DNA from 3 places in the Agrobacterium sp. NPDC090283 genome. Region 3 is predicted to be linked to each of the others. Evidence: predicted binding sites of a transcription regulator. Region 3 holds the regulator's gene; each other region holds the start of a gene.

Region 1 (5,407 bases), on a different contig from region 3:
TGTCTTCGTGAATGGCGGTGACGACGCCGGCGCTGCCGGTGGCGGCGTTGGCCCAGGGCAGCGGCTGGTCGGCGAGCTTGGCGAGATCGGCGGACGTTACCGCATTGCGGATCGTCGCATCGTCCGTCTGCGGCGCGTTGTTCGGCTGGTTGGGAACGGATGCCGTGGAAAGCGAGCGGTCGACCTTGTCGCCACCGAACAGATCGAGGCTGACGCAGCCGCTCAGCACCACGAGCATTGACACGACGGCGGAAACTTCCGCTACCGACGAAAGGAGGCTCTTTGTTCGACTGTTCGACTTTGCTATGACGGTCACCATCTTTCACCAGAGATCATCTCTGGGGTCCAAATCAGCTCGGGAGCATTTTAGTCAATATGTCGGAAACGGGGTTAACATCCAGTGACTTCACGGAAGAAAATGAACCTTTCACGCTTTTTGCCGAATGGCTGAAGGACGCGACGGCTTCCGAAATCAACGATCCGAACGCGGTGGCGCTTGCCACCGTGGACGAAAATGGCCTGCCGAATGTGCGCATGGTGCTGCTGAAAGGCGTCGACGACCGCGGCTTTGTTTTCTACACGAATTTCGAAAGCCAGAAGGGCCAGGAGATCCTCGGCCAGAAAAAAGCGGCCATGTGTTTCCACTGGAAAAGCCTGCGGCGTCAGGTGCGCCTGCGCGGCGAGGTGGAGATCGTCAGCGACGAGGAGGCGGATATCTATTACGCCTCGCGCCCGCGCGGCAGCCGCATCGGCGCCTGGGCTTCCAAACAGTCGCGGCCGCTGGAAGGCCGGTTCGCGCTGGAAAAAGCAGTGGCCGAATATACCGCCAGATATGCGATCGGCGAAATTCCGCGCCCGTCCCATTGGTCCGGTTTCCGCATCCGCCCCGTCAGCATCGAATTCTGGCACGACCGCAAGTTCCGCCTGCACGACCGCATCGAATTCCGTCGCGAGACGCCCGATGGTGCATGGTCCAAGGTCCGCATGTATCCCTGATTGCGGCGAAGGCGTTCGGGTTGTTGGTGAAATCTCACGCCAAACTCGACGTCATCCTCGGGCTTGACCCGAGGATCCATTGTCGCGCGTGGTTGTGGATCCTCGCCTCAAGGGCGAGGATGACGGAGAAGGAAGCACACTGCTGTTGCAGTTGAAGGCAGTCCCTGTCTTCGCCTATTTCAGCAACGAATCGAACAGCGGCAGTCCGATGACGGCGGAGATGGCGATCAACCCATAGCAGATGCGCCGGAACGCCGCCTCGTCGGCAAGCCCATGCAGCCGCGCGCCAGCATAAAGGCCCGCCCCATAAAAGGGCAGGGCCAGCAGGAAAAACACGAAGACATCGACGGTGAACAGGCCACCGACAAAATAGCTGGCGATGGAGAACACCGTCGAAACCGCGAAATAAAGAATGACATTGGCGCGCACGAAAGCGCCTTTCAGCGCCCCGCCCAGCCAATAGGCGACGACGGGCGGGCCGCCCAGTTGCGCAGCCCCCGAAAACAGCCCGGCGAGAAGCCCGGTGAAGAGGGTGAGCGGTGTTTTCGGCCGGCCGCTGTAACGCCAGCCGGACACCAGAAACACCAGCAGCACCACGACCACGCCGGAGATGAGCCAGCGAAGGGTGAGCGGATCGCCCTTCGAAAGCAACAGGGTTCCGAGCGGCACGCCGACAAATGCGCCGGCCGCCATGGTGAAGACTTCGCGCCGGTCCGCCATGCGAAAGGCGGGCGGTATCATGCCGAGCGTCAATACGCCGTCCACCACCAGCAGAACCGCTGACGCGATACGCGGCCCGACGATGGCGCTGGCGAGCGGGATGAAGATGAGCGCCGCGCCGAAACCGGAAAAGCCGCGGGCAAGGCCGGCGAGAAAGGCGGCGCCAGCAAACATCGCAAGCGATGTCGGGCTATGTGCGGTGATGAGCGATGAGAAAAAATCGAGCGAGGGCATGGGTGACGACACGGTTTTCGAATACCTCTCTCTTAATCCAGCCGGCAGGCGCCTGTCGCGCAAATACCATCCGCTCTCTGACCGAGCGCTTTGGAATCGACGTCGCCGGAGAATCGTGATTAGAGTGGTAGCGCACGAACAAAGGATGAACAAATGCTCATGTCCATGATGCGCCAGTTCGAGGCGGCCTCGCAGAAATATGCCGATGAAAACGGGATCGCCCGTGATCCGGACTGGTACATGCTAAAGCTTCAGGAAGAGGTGGGCGAGGTGACGCAGGCCTGGAACCGGCTGACGGGGCGGGGGCGCAGCAAAGGCAGGAGCGAAGAGGAGATGAAGCGGGATCTGGCCGATGAAACCGCCGATCTTCTCGGCCATGTGCTGTTATTGGCGCATCAGAATGGTCTCGATATCGAAGGTGCGATCGAGCGAAAGTGGCGTTTCAAGCCGTCGAAATGATGGTTTGCGGCGGGCGGCGGCTATGCTTGGACCCCCGTCCATCGCTGCGGTTACAAGCGTTCGACGACAAAGAACAGAATTGCGAGAAGCCCGGATAACGGCGTCATGATCAGCCGTTCTGGGCGGCTTCGCGATATAGAGTTCAATCCGGCGATCACCGAGAGAGTGCAGGCCATGGTCCAGATGACGGGCTCAATCCAGGCCGCGGGCCAGAGGCCGACGAAGCCAGCTTTTTGCAGCAGGAAAGACGCGGCGAGAGAGTAGATCGGGACAGATGCCCCGCTGGCAACGCGTTGCGTGGAGGGCAGGATCCTGTATTCGCCGCCCCAGGCGAAACGGCCGAATGGCGCACCGGCCGCAAGGGCAATCTGAAATATCGAAAGAAAAAGCAAAATCAGCGTCGCAAGCGACACGGCAACAAGCTGCATGACCGCCCCGATTTATGGTGCGCTGAAAGAGGAACCCAGACACAATCGGCGCGCCGACCAATATGACATTCACTATAGAGGCCAATGGCAAAGACCATGTGACATGGTCTCGGGCTTATGGTTTGCTTTCACGCCCCTGACGGTTGTGTTTCCTGCAAAAGCCTTGCCACCGCATGAAGGTCGCTTGCGATGGTAATGCACTTCTCCCTCATTTCCTCGGTCGGCGGTGCCACGTCAGGCACCATGATCGTCATCATGCCCGCCGATGAGGCCGAGCGTACGCCCGAATAGGAATCTTCCAGCGCAAGGCAGCGACCCGGATCGAGGGAAAGCCGTCGAGCCGCGGTCAGATAGGGCATGGGCGCGGGTTTCGGCTCGGTATAATCACCGCGCGCGACGATGGTGTCGAAACGTCTGAGAAGATCGTGGGGGCCGAGATGGCGCGTCACCGAATCGTGCCGCGACGAGGTGGCGATGGCGCGGCGGATATCGAGCCGGTCAAGCAGATCGAGAATGTCGACGACGCCCGGCTTCAATGCCACGCCCTCCGCCATCATCACGCCAAGATGCCGGAGCCAGGCGTCGCGGAAGCTGTCGATGGGAAAATCCGCGCCGTAATCGGCAAAGATGGTGCCGGTTATGACGTCCCAGGGGCTGCCGCAGACCTTCTGATAGGTCTCGACCTTCATGCCATGGCCGCCTTCCTCCGAGGCAGCCAGAAATGAATCGCGATAGAGCCTCTCGCTTTCGATCAGCAATCCGTCCATGTCGAAAACCAAGGCCTGTGGAAGAAAAGGCAGCATGGCTTTAACCGAACCGGAAGGGGCGTTCGCCGAGGCTTTCGAACGGGCGGATCAGATAACCGTCGGGATCGGCGACGATGAATTGCCGGTTGCCCACTTCGACCGTGCCGCGCCTGTACCATTTTTCCTCAAGCGGCATGACGAGGTCGATCAAGGATCGCTCCAGCCGGGAAAGAATGGGTTGCAGGGAGGGAACGGCGAGCTGCAGGTTCATGCCGCGGCCGAGCGGAAATTCGAGTGCGGCATTATCAGTCACGAATGTCCGGGTCGCGCCGATCTGGTCGATCATCAGCTCCGCATCACCCAGCGCTAGATAGGTGAAGCCCTCTTCGGGGCGCTCGTAGACCACATGAAAACCGATCAGGTCGCAATAAAAGGCGCGGCTTTTCTGCCAGTCGCTGACGGCAAGTTCAGGAACGAGGGCATTTCGTATGATGGTCATGGTCTCCTTATGCCGCGCAGGCCCGGTGGGAGGATGGGCTTGCCATAAGTGTCGATCTTATCCTCTTCCCGGCCGCATACCAGAGAAAACCTCATCATGGCAGCCATGTGCGGGACTATGGGCTGACAGGATGGCGACAGGCTCAGTGCGGTTGCGACTCTTTCTGCCGTCATTCCGGCCTTGAGCCGGAATCCAGCCAGCCCAAGTCCTTGGGCTGAAAAGAGTCGTCCCGCCGCGCCGACGCGCGTCGACTGGATTCCGGCTCAAGGCCGGAATGACGGACCGGGTATAGGGTGCCACGTCGTTTTGTCCGCGTTATCGACTCAACTGAGTGCAATCACCCGAAAACCACCGCCTACGCCTTCGTACCGCCGACGGTGATCTGGTCCATGCGCAGATGCGGCTGGCCGACGCCAACAGGCACCCATTGTCCGGCCTTGCCGCAATTGCCGATGCCGGTATCGAGTTTGGAATCGTTGCCGATCATCGACACGCGCTTCATCGCATCTGGCCCGTTGCCGATCAGCATCGCGCCCTTTACCGGCGCGCCGATCCTGCCGTTTTCGATGAGGTAGGCCTCGGTGCAGCCGAACACGAATTTGCCGGACGTGATATCCACCTGGCCGCCGCCGAAGGAGACGGCGTAAATGCCCTTCTTCACGGAGGCGATGATCTCCTCCGGCATCTTGTCGCCCGACAGCATATATGTGTTCGTCATGCGCGGCATCGGCACATAGGCATAACCCTGCCGGCGGCCGTTGCCGGTGGGCTTGGCGCCCATCAGCCGGGCGTTCTGCCGGTCCTGCATATAGCCGACCAGCCTGCCGTTCTCGATCAGCACGTTATAACCGGAAGGCGTGCCTTCATCGTCGATCGTCAGCGAGCCGCGGCGGCTGTCGATGGTGCCGTCATCCACCACGGTCACGCCGGGTGCGGCGACCATTTCGCCCATCAGACCGGCGAAGGCCGAGGTTTTCTTACGGTTGAAATCGCCTTCCAGACCGTGGCCCACCGCCTCGTGCAGCATGACGCCCGGCCAGCCGGAGCCGAGCACCACATCCATGGTGCCAGCAGGTGCATCGATGGCGGTGAGATTGACGAGCGCCTGCCGCAGCGCTTCATCCGCGCCGCGCTGCCAGTTTTCCGTGGTGATGAAATCGCTGAAACCGACGCGGCCGCCAATGCCGTAGGAGCCGCTTTCCTGCCGGTCGCCTTCGCCCGCCACGACGGAAACATTGATGCGGGTCATTGGCCGGATGTCGCTGACGCGATGACCATCGGCGCGCAGGATATCGACCACCTGCCAGCTTGCGGAAATGGTCGCC
Region 2 (5,407 bases), on a different contig from region 3:
AGGCGGCGACTTTGCCCGAGACGATCACTCGTCGTCAACTACCCGCAATTTTGCTGCACCGGCTCTGTTTTCCGCAAAGCGACGGGCCTGTTCGATTTCCCCATGCGGAGCCTCTTTTTCCGTCGGCGAGAAATCGAGGCCTTCGATCTTCTGGCCGCGCGCCAGCACCTTGTCGGAAGAGATCAGCATCATGTCGATGTCCTTCTGCGCCAGCCCGAAATGGGCCTGCAGCTTGCGCGTCCGGTCGTCCAGCCGCCGCACATCGTCCATGAGCAGCGCCACTTCGCCCTGGATGAGATGCGCCTGCTCGCGCATGCGCTGGTCTTTCAAAACCGACTGAATGACCTGCACCGACAGCATCAGCAGCGATGGCGAAACGATGACGACGCGGGCGCGGTGGGCGCGCTGCACGAGATATTCGAAATGCTGGTGAATGTCGGCGAAGATCGATTCGGACGGCACGAAGATGAAGGCCGTGTCCTGTGTCTCGCCGCGAATGAGGTATTTCTCCGCGACGTCGCGAATATGTACCTCCATATCGCGGCGGAACTGCTGCACGGCTGCGCGTTTGGTTTCCGGCGTCTCATCCGCCTTGATAGCGTTCCATGCTTCCAGCGGAAACTTGGCGTCGATGACCAGCGGCGGCGCATTGTTCGGCATTTTGATGGTGCAATCCGGCCGGTAGCCGTTGGAAAGCGTCGGCTGCAGCTGAAAGGCCCCGTTGGGAAGCGCATCGGCGATCAACGTTTCCATGCGCGCCTGTCCGAAGGCACCGCGCGTCTGCTTGTTGGAAAGGATCGCCTGCAGCCCGACCACGTCTTTCGCCAAATCCTGAATATTGCCCTGTGCGGCATCGATCACCGCCAGGCGTTCCTGCAGGCGGCTCAGATTCTCATGGGTCGACCGGGTCTGTTCCGTCAGCGTTTCGCCAAGGCGCTGTGACATGCCGTCAAGGCGCTGGTTCAGCGTCTGGCTCATCTCGGTCTGGCGGGTGCCGAGCGTTTCCGCCATGGCCGCGATCCGGCCATGCAATTCGGACTGTGTTTTCAGGAGATCGGAGATTTCACCGTCGGCTCCCGCTTTTTTTGCGCGGTTTGTCGTGACCAGCCATGTGATGACCAGCCCGAAAACCAGAGCCGCGAGCAGCGCGCCGAAGCTGATATCGACGGAGCCCGCGCGGAGTGCGGGGGTAAGGAGAACGGAGAAATCTATGTTCATGATTAAATCTAGCAGATTTCCAGTGATTCGGAAGATCAAAACAAGAACATTCCTGCGGCGGAAATGAGTCGAATGCGGTGGACGACGCAAGCCGTTTTCACCCTCGTGTTTTTTATTTCCTCGGCGCGAGAGATACGTTATGGGAAGCCATGACCATCAAACCGCTTATCATTTTGCCCGATCCCGTGCTGCGCCAGCAATCCAGGCCCATCGAACAGGTGGATGCCGAGGTGCTGCGCCTTGCCGACGACATGCTCGAAACCATGTATGATGCGCCGGGTATCGGCCTCGCCGCCATTCAGATCGGCGTGCCGCGCCGCATGCTGGTGATCGACGTTGCGCGTGAAGGCGAGGAAAAGACCCCGATCGTCTTCATCAATCCCGAAATCCTCAAAGTGTCGGACGATGTCTCGACCTATGAGGAAGGTTGCCTCTCCATTCCCGATTATTATGCCGAGGTCGAGCGTCCCGCGTCGCTCACGGTGCAATATGTCGGCCGTGACGGCAAGCAGCAGACGGTCGAGGCGGATGGTCTGCTTGCAACCTGCCTGCAGCACGAGATCGATCACCTGAACGGCGTTCTCTTCATCGACCATATTTCGCGGCTGAAGCGCGACATGGTCATCAAGAAATTCACGAAAGCGGCCCGCGCAAAGATCTGATCCTTCTCCTTTGGGAGATGGAACGGAAAACAGGGCAGGGGGCGACGATGGCTCTTCGCATCATTTTTATGGGTACGCCGGAATTTTCCGTTCCCACATTGCGTGCACTGGTGGAGGCGGGCCACGAGATCGTTGCCGTCTACACCCAGCCGCCGCGTCCCGGCGGCCGCCGTGGCCTCGATCTGCAGAAGTCACCGGTGCATCAGGCCGCCGAGCTTTTGGGCCTGCCTGTGCTGACGCCGGTGAACTTCAAGGCTGAGGAAGACCGCCAGCAATTCCGGGACTTCAATGCCGATGTCGCGGTTGTCGTGGCCTACGGTCTGCTGCTGCCGGAAGCGATCCTCAGCGGCACGCGCCTTGGCTGTTACAATGGTCACGCCTCCCTGCTGCCGCGCTGGCGCGGTGCTGCACCCATCCAGCGGGCGATCATGGCCGGCGATGCCGAGACCGGCATGATGGTCATGAAAATGGAAAAGGGGCTCGATACCGGCCCCGTCGCGCTCACCGCCAAGATCGCAATCGGCGAGAATATGACGGCTGGCGAATTGCACGACAGCCTGATGCTGGCCGGCGCGCGGCTGATGCGGCAGGCGATGGCCAAGCTGGAAGCCGGTGACCTGCCTCTCGTCACCCAGGCGGAAGAGGGCGTTCTCTACGCTGCAAAGATCGACAAGGGCGAAACCCGCATCGATTTTTCAAGGCCAGCGCAGGATGTGCACAATCACATTCGCGGCCTTTCGCCGTTTCCCGGCGCCTGGCTGGAGATGGATATCGGCGGCAAAGCCGAGCGCGTGAAGGTTCTGGCGTCCGAGCTGGCTAGCGGCATGGGAGAAGCCGGTGCGGCGCTGGATGATGCGCTCACCATTGCCTGCGGCAGCGGTGCCGTGCGGCTCACCCGCTTGCAGAAGGCTGGCGGCAAGCCGATGTCGGCGGCCGATTTCGTGCGCGGTACGCCGGTTCCGGCGACAACGAGGCTCGGCTGATGCCACGTTTCCGCATGACCGTCGAATATGACGGCACGTCCTATTACGGCTGGCAGAGACAGGAAAACGGCCCTTCGGTTCAGGGTGCTTTGGAAGCTGCTGTCCGGTCGTTGACGGGAGAGAGCGTTTCCATTCGCGGCGCCGGCCGCACCGATTCCGGCGTGCATGCCGTCGGGCAGGTCGTCCACGTCGATCTTTCCCGAGAATGGGAACCCTACAAGCTTCGTAACGCGCTCAATGCGCATCTCGCCATGGCCGGTGAGGCCGTAGCCGTCCTCGATGCCGCTTCCGTGACCGAGGATTTCGACGCCCGGTTTTCCGCTCTTCGTCGGCACTACCTCTACCGCATCATCTGCCGCAAGGCCCGGCTGGCGCTGGAGCACAAGCGGGCATGGTGGGTGTCGAAGGACATGGATCATGAGCGCATGCATGAAGCCGCGCAGATGCTCGTCGGCCGGCATGATTTCACCACCTTCCGTTCCGTGCATTGTCAGGCGAACAGCCCGGTGCGCACGCTCGACCGGCTGGATGTGACGCGCACCGGCGATCTCATCGAAATCCGCGCGACTGCGCAGAGCTTCCTGCATAACCAGATCCGCTCTTTCGCCGGCACGCTGAAACTGGCGGGCGAAGGCACGATGACGCCGGAGGATGTGCGTGCCGCACTGGAGGCGCGGGACCGCAAGGCCTGCGGCCCGGTCGCGCCGCCGGACGGTCTTTATTTCATGCAGGTCGATTATCCCGACGTCATTCCGCCGCGCCGTCGGTACCCTGAAGTCGATATGGCTGAGGATACAGACTGAGCTCTAAAACCCAGGCCGCTTCTCAGGCGGGGTAAACGCCGAGAAAACGCTGCAGCGCTTCCGACAGAAGCATGCCGGGCACCAGCAGCGTCATGACGATGGCCGAGACGAGCAGCGACTGGTCGCGGATGAAGAACCGCACAATTCGCGAGAAGGCGAAGACCAGCGACAGAAGCAGCGCCAGCCACAGAATGGCGATCAGCCCCTGCAAGGGCGGCAGGAAGAATGCGATCAGGATCAGAACCGCATAGGCATAGGAAAATGGCAGCGACAGCCAGTTCATGGTGGTGACGAGCGGCGCGAATTTTTCCCGCGCGCCGAAGGCAAAGAGCAGCATGCCGATCAACAGCAGCGGCACGATCCAGCAGATGGCCTCGACCATCGCCAGACGGAAAAAAAAGATGAAGCCCGTTCCGGTACCGGGCGGATAGCTGGCGAGGAAGGCGGCCCGCAGCCACAGCCAGGAAACCAGCATGGCCGGCAGGCACCACAGCGCGGAATAGAAGGATCGCCACATGCCGCGCTCGGAGAGGTCCAGATAACGGGCGCCGTTATGGTCGCCGAGCAGCAGAAGCCACAGGCCCGTCAGATAGAGCCTTACTTCACTTGCCGTCGGCATGGGCGAACCAGCGTTCGATAAAGGTCTCGTAAATCCGCGTCAGCGTCTCCAGATCGGCAACCGCCACGCGCTCGTCGACCATATGCATGGTCTGTCCGACGAGGCCGAACTCCACCACCGGGCAATAATCCTTGATGAAGCGCGCATCCGAGGTGCCGCCGGTGGTCGAAAGCTTGGGCTCCTTGCCGGTCACGGCCTCCACCGCGCCGGAAAGCGAGGAGATGAGCGCATTGTTGCGGGTCAGGAATACATGGGCCGGACGGTCCGCCCAGACGATGTCGTATTTCACCGGTGAACGGTCCGGGCGAAGCTCACCTTCGGCCGCGGCGGCATCGAGGCGGCGGATGATTTCTGCCCTGAGGCTTTCCGCCGTCCAGGTGTCGTTGAAACGGATGTTGAAGGAGGCCGTCGCCCGCGCCGGGATCACATTGGTGGCGGCATTGCCGGTATCGACGGTCGTCACTTCCAGATTGGAAGGCTGGAAATTATCGGTGCCGTGATCGAAGGGCGGATGCATCAGCGCATGGGTGAGCTGCAACAACCCGCGAATGGGGTTGTCGGCGAGATGCGGATAGGCGGCGTGTCCCTGCACGCCATGGACCGTGATGCGGCCGGAGAGTGACCCCCGGCGGCCGATCTTGATCATGTCGCCCAGCTGGTCGGGATTGGTCGGTTCGCCCACCACGCAGGCGTCCCATGTCTCGCCCTTGGCGGCCGCCCATTCCAGCAGCTTGGAGGTGCCGTTGATCGACGGGCCTTCCTCATCGCCCGTGATCAGGAAGGAGACGGAGCCCTGCGGCTTGCCGTGTTTTTCGATAAAACGGGCAATAGCGGCAACAAAACAGGCGATGCCACCCTTCATGTCTACCGCACCGCGGCCATACATTTCGCCGCCGGTAATTTCGGCCGCAAAGGGCGGATGGCTCCATGCTGCCTCGTCGCCCACCGGAACAACATCCGTATGGCCCGCAAACATCAGATGCGGACCCTCGGTGCCGAGCCGGGCATAGAGGTTTTCCACGTCAGGCGTTCCCGCCTCGCTCGCCACCATCCTGTCCACCTGGAAACCAAGCGGCGAAAGCAGGCTGTCGAGCAGGGAAAGCGCGCCGCCTTCCGCAGGCG
Region 3 (5,407 bases):
AGTATTTCCATCAACAGGCGCATGTTTTTGACCGGTACGGGACTGGCGCTGGCGGCGCCGGCCGTTCTGATGACGTCCCGCAACGCCCGGGCTGCCACGACGCTGACGCTCGGTCATGGTGCGGCGCCGGGCAATCCACGCACGCTGGCGGCCGCGAAATTCGCGGAACTCGTCGCAGAGAAAACCGAAGGCCGCGTGGCGATCAACGTCGCCGGTTCCGAAACGCTTGGCAGCGACGCCGCCATGCTGACCAGCCTGCGCACCGGGGCGCTGGATTTCACCGCCAACAGCCAGGGTCCGGTTTCGAGCGTTGTTCCCGAACTCGCGGCGCTCGGCCTGCCCTTCCTGTTCAGCAATGCCGATCAGGCGATCAAGGTGCTTGAGGGCGATGTCGGCGCATCGCTCGATGCGCGCTTCCAGAAGGTCGGCATCGTGCCGCTCGACTGGTGGGACAACGGCATCCGCCATGTTTCCAACTCCAAACACGCCATCACCAAGCCGCAGGACGTCGCGGGCCTGAAAATCCGCACGCCCGCCGACCCGATGACGATGGATATTTTCAAGGCGCTGGATGCGGCGACGGTTCAGATCGCCTTTGGCGAACTTTACATCGCGCTTCAGCAGGGCGTGGTGGACGGGCAGGAAAATCCGCTTGTCAACATCGAAAGCTCCAAGCTTTACGAGGTCAACAAACATATCAGCCTCACTGCCCATAAATGGGAATCCACCCCGTTCCTGATGTCCAAATTCGCCGAGGGGCGGCTGGGCAAGGATTTTGAGGCGGTCAAGGCGGCTGCGAAGGAGGCCGGGGCGCTTCAGCGCAAACTCTCGGCTGAAAAGGCAAGCGCGTCTCTGGCCGCATTCAAGGCCAATGCCGCTATCGAGGTGGTGGAAGACATCGACCACGCCGCTTTCGCGAAGGCCACCGCGCAGGTGCTGGAGACATGGAAGCAGAAGCCCTTCGGCGATTTCGTCGCTGAGCTTGAAAAAGCTGCCAAGGGCTGACGATCAGATGCCGGGCCGGCTCGTGCCGCCCGACCTCGCCTTCATGTCCACCGACAGGATCGGCGGGAGCGTCGCTCACGCCGACATTCATACGGTTTCAGTTTTCAGGAGATGCGCCAATGCTCGAAGGAGCCTTGTCCGCCGCCAATCGCGTTGACAGTTTCATCGCCATCCTCTGCCGCGTCATCATCGTGGCGTCAGGCATTCTGCTCACGGTCATCATGACCGCAAACGTCATCGTCCGCTATCTATCGACATCCGGCGGTCTGGATTTTGCGGAAGAACTGCCGACCATGCTGTTTCCATGGTTCATCGTCGCCGGCATTACCCTTGCGGCGCAGAACGGCGCGCATATGGCAGTGGAGTGGATCTATGACAAGTTCGACGAACGCGGCAAGGTGGGCGTTCTGCTGTTTGCCAATCTCGTGACGGTCGCAAGCTTCGTCATTCTCGCGCAACAGGCGCTTGTCGTCGCCGAGATCGCCGGCGCAGAAATCAGCCCCGTCCTGCAACTGCCCAACAGCATCGGCTATTATTCCATCGCCTTCGGCGCGGCATTGGTCTCCGTCACGACCGCAACAGCGAGCCTGCGCATTCTCTCCGGCGGCTGGCATGCCCGCCCGCACGGCGCAACCGAGGAGATGCCGCTATGACCATCGTGATGATCATTGCATTTTGTATTCTCATGATGATTGCGGTTCCGGTCGGCTACGCCCTGATCATCTCTGCGGGTGTCGCCGTGCTGTGGAACGGTTACGTGCCGCTTTCGATCGTGGCGCAGCAGGTTTACGACCAGACGCAGTCTTTTCCGATGCTGGCGCTGCCGTTCTTCATGCTCGCCGGCACGCTGATGCTCGGCGGCAAACTCGGAACCCAGCTTCTGGAACTCGCCTCCAAGGCCATGCAGCGCTGGCGCGGCGGCCCGCTTTCCACGACGGTCATTTCTTCGGTCGTGTTCGGCGGCGTTTCCGGCTCGGCGGTCGCCAATGCGAGTGCGCTCGGTTCGGTGCTCATTCCATGGCAGAAACGCCAAGGCTACCCTGCCCCCCTCTGTGCGGCCAACAATGCCACCTCGGCGGTCATCGACGTGCTTATCCCACCGTCGATCCCGATGATCCTCTATTCGCTGGTCAGCGGTGTCAGCATCGCCAATCTGTTCATAGCCGGCATTCTGCCGGGCCTGCTCATGGCAGTGGGCTTCATCTTCGTCTGCTGGGCCATCGCTGTGCGGCGGGGCTATGCCGTGCGTGACGAAAGTATCCGCAAGCGCGATCTGGCGCTCCTTGCATTCCGCAGCCTGCCGGCAATCCTTCTGCCGATCCTGATCATCCTCGGCCTGCGCTTCGGCTTTGCAACGCCGACGGAAGTCGCCGTTCTTTCTGTCGTCTATTCGCTCGTGCTCAGCATCTTCTTTTATCGCGATCTGACGTGGAAACGTTTCTGCGACAATTTCGTCGAGGCGGGCTCGGCAACCGGCGTCGTCATGCTGGTCATCATGGGCAGTGCGGCGGTAGGCTGGGTCCTCACCTTCGATCAGGCTCCCCAGCATTTCGCCACCTGGGTGGCGGAGAATATCTCCAACCCGATCCTGATCATTCTCATGATGAACATCCTGATGCTGATCATCGGGATGCCGCTCGATCTGCCGCCGTCGATCCTGCTTCTCGGACCGATCTTCGTGCCGCTTGCGGATATGATCGGGCTCGACCGGGTGCAGCTCGGCATGATGATGGTCATCAATCTCGGTATCGGGCTCTATACGCCACCGATCGGCACCACGCTCTTCATCTCGTCCTCCATCGCCAGAGCGCCGCTCGGCGCGACGACGAGGGAATTGTGGCCGTTCTTCACCATGGCGATGCTGCTTCTCATCGCGGTCAGCTTCATTCCTGCGCTCACGATCTACTGACACTCAGCCCGCAGCAAAATGGCAACGGAAACCATCGGCCGATTCTCCCCGGCCGATGGTTTTGGCGTTCGAGACACCTCGCTTAAGTAATCAAATCCGCTTTGTTCACGGTTTCGACGATCAAATCACCATCTGCGATACACCCTTCACGAAATTTTAGGGGATTGCGGAACACATATGGAACATATAGTGTTCGTTCTGTATTTGTTTCGCGACTTCAACGACGATTCTCAAGGGTGTTTTCCTCATGCTCACGCGCAAACAGCAGGAATTGCTTCTCTTCATTCATGAAAGAATGAAAGAGTCCGGCGTGCCGCCCTCCTTCGATGAAATGAAGGACGCACTCGATCTTGCCTCCAAATCCGGCATCCACCGGCTCATCACCGCGCTCGAGGAGCGCGGCTTTATTCGCCGGCTACCTAACAGGGCACGAGCGCTGGAAGTGATCAAATTGCCGGAGGCCTACACGCCGGGTGCGAGGCCGCAGCGCGGCTTTTCGCCCAGCGTCATCGAAGGCAGCCTCGGCAAGCCGAAGACGCCGGAACCGGCCCCTGCCCCCAAGGCGCCAGCCAATGATCTCGGCGGCGCCGTCACCGTGCCGGTCATGGGCCGCATCGCCGCCGGCGTGCCGATTTCCGCCATCCAGAACAACACCCACGATGTGGCCGTGCCGGTCGACATGCTGGGTTCGGGCGAACATTATGCTCTTGAGGTCAAGGGCGACTCGATGATCGAGGCCGGCATTTTTGATGGCGATACCGTCATCATCCGCAACGGCAACACCGCCAATCCGGGCGATATCGTCGTCGCGCTGGTGGATGATGAAGAAGCGACCCTGAAGCGTTTCCGCCGCAAGGGAGCTTCCATCGCTCTGGAAGCGGCCAATCCCGCCTATGAGACCCGTATTTTCGGACCGGACCGGGTGAAAATCCAGGGCAAGCTGGTTGGGCTGATCCGCCGTTATCATTAATTGACGGCGCCTTTTTTTCGGTGGGAGCGTCATCGGGAAAGATGACGCTCCCTTTGAAGCATCGCGGTTTGCTTTCTGGAACAATGCGGCTTTGCCGAAGTAAAGAGAAATCGTCCAGCGGATCGGCGCGTCTTTTGTCATGAAGGATGGTTCCGGATTCATGCCAGATGTTTTCGTTGTGCTGCAGGAAAGGGCAAAGAGGCGGCTGGTTGAATTCAAGGAAATGAGCACCCTTCATCTCCTTGAGCGAGGATGCAGGTTGCAAATCGCGTCGCCATATGTCTCGCCGTCATCTCCAGGTGGTGACGTGGATGCGCCTCTTTTTCCCTGACCTCACCTTCCCATCCATCAATGCCGCTTATGGGAGCCATGGATTATTTGCAATATTCCAAGGCCCATCCGCCGTTATAGAAATGCGCGTCATATCGGGGAGCACGTCATGTACGATCTTTATATTGCCAACAAGAACTATTCCTCATGGTCGCTGCGGCCGTGGGTATTGATGCGCACGCTCGGCATCGCCTTCGATGAAAAACTCGTTCCCTTCGGCGAAGGCGTTTCCTTCTCCACCTTCTCTCCGACCGGCAAGGTACCCTGCCTTGTCGATGAGGGAGTGACGGTTTGGGAATCGCTGTCGATCGCCGAATATCTGGCGGAGCGACACCAGGGCGTCTGGGCGAGCGACAAGCAGGCAAGGGCCTGGTCTCGTTCGGCGGCGAGCGAAATGCATGCGGGCTTTTCTTCGCTGCGCAATCTATATCCCATGTCGGTCGGCATTCGCGTAAAACCGAAGGGTGGCGACACCGGGCTTGCGGCCGATATAAAGCGCATCGATGCGCTGTGGAGCGAAGGTCTCGCGAAATTCGGCGGGCCTTATCTTGCGGGCCAGAAATTCACGGCGGTCGATGCCTTCTTCTGCCCGGTGGCCTTTCGTTTCCAGAGCTATGGGGCGGAACTTTCGCCCGCGGCAAAAGCCTATTGCGACCGGCTGCTTGCCCTTCCCGCCATGCGCGAATGGTACGAGGCCGGACTGAAGGAGACATGGCGCGACGCGGCGCATGAAGAGGAAATCGCCGGGATCGGCGACGTGACCGCGGATTTGCGCATAAGGGCCTGACGATCCATGCTGGCGGCACTTTATTGCGGCGCCGCCAGCAACCGGGTCACGGCATCAGGCAGGTCGTGTTCAAAATGGCCGCTTTTCCAGTCGTAATAGCGATGTTCGCTCCAGGGCCTGTCCATTCCGGCGATTGCGGCGCCCAACCTGCCGACCACCCCTGCCTGATCGCTGTCTGCGAAGTCCAGCTCCAGCGAACCGATCCGTCGCAAAATATCGCGATTCAACAGGAGCGCGCCCGAGCGGCATTGGGAGAAGGAGGTTCTGCGGGAAACGATGACGATATCGGCGATATCGCAGGCCTTTCCGGCAAAGCGACCGTCTTCCAGAACGATGATCCATTCGCCGCTTCCCGCGCGCGCTGCGCACCATATACCTTTGCTGCAGGTGAAAACACCGGGTGCGG

What was found. Region 3 encodes LexA, which represses DNA repair genes until DNA is damaged. Its sites were predicted from a motif close to TGTTCNNNNTGTGTTCNG; they were not measured.
Region 1: the regulator LexA is predicted to act here: its motif matches at 2,085-2,102, upstream of ACIQUH_RS24280 (MazG nucleotide pyrophosphohydrolase domain-containing protein).
Region 2: the regulator LexA is predicted to act here: its motif matches at 1,250-1,267, upstream of ACIQUH_RS21515 (DNA recombination protein RmuC).

The regions. Positions count from the first base shown of each region.
Region 1 covers NZ_JBIVYG010000022.1:28,980-34,386, reverse strand. Annotated here, with positions in the region: gene ACIQUH_RS24295 (RT0821/Lpp0805 family surface protein) at 1-319, opposite strand, end outside; gene pdxH (pyridoxamine 5'-phosphate oxidase) at 376-996, shown strand; gene ACIQUH_RS24285 (sulfite exporter TauE/SafE family protein) at 1,171-1,950, opposite strand; gene ACIQUH_RS24280 (MazG nucleotide pyrophosphohydrolase domain-containing protein) at 2,104-2,409, shown strand; gene ACIQUH_RS24275 (hypothetical protein) at 2,460-2,822, opposite strand; gene ACIQUH_RS24270 (HAD family hydrolase) at 2,966-3,640, opposite strand; gene ACIQUH_RS24265 (bleomycin resistance protein) at 3,645-4,082, opposite strand; gene tldD (metalloprotease TldD) at 4,438-5,407, opposite strand, start outside.
Region 2 covers NZ_JBIVYG010000017.1:47,564-52,970, reverse strand. Annotated here, with positions in the region: gene ACIQUH_RS21515 (DNA recombination protein RmuC) at 25-1,218, opposite strand; gene def (peptide deformylase) at 1,368-1,880, shown strand; gene fmt (methionyl-tRNA formyltransferase) at 1,928-2,863, shown strand; gene truA (tRNA pseudouridine(38-40) synthase TruA) at 2,863-3,666, shown strand; gene ACIQUH_RS21495 (hypothetical protein) at 3,689-4,285, opposite strand; gene dapE (succinyl-diaminopimelate desuccinylase) at 4,269-5,407, opposite strand, start outside.
Region 3 covers NZ_JBIVYG010000001.1:539,110-544,516, reverse strand. Annotated here, with positions in the region: gene ACIQUH_RS02700 (TRAP transporter substrate-binding protein) at 1-1,005, shown strand, start outside; gene ACIQUH_RS02695 (TRAP transporter small permease) at 1,125-1,658, shown strand; gene ACIQUH_RS02690 (TRAP transporter large permease subunit) at 1,655-2,914, shown strand; gene lexA (transcriptional repressor LexA) at 3,162-3,884, shown strand; gene ACIQUH_RS02680 (glutathione S-transferase family protein) at 4,324-5,001, shown strand; gene ACIQUH_RS02675 (ComEC/Rec2 family competence protein) at 5,022-5,407, opposite strand, start outside.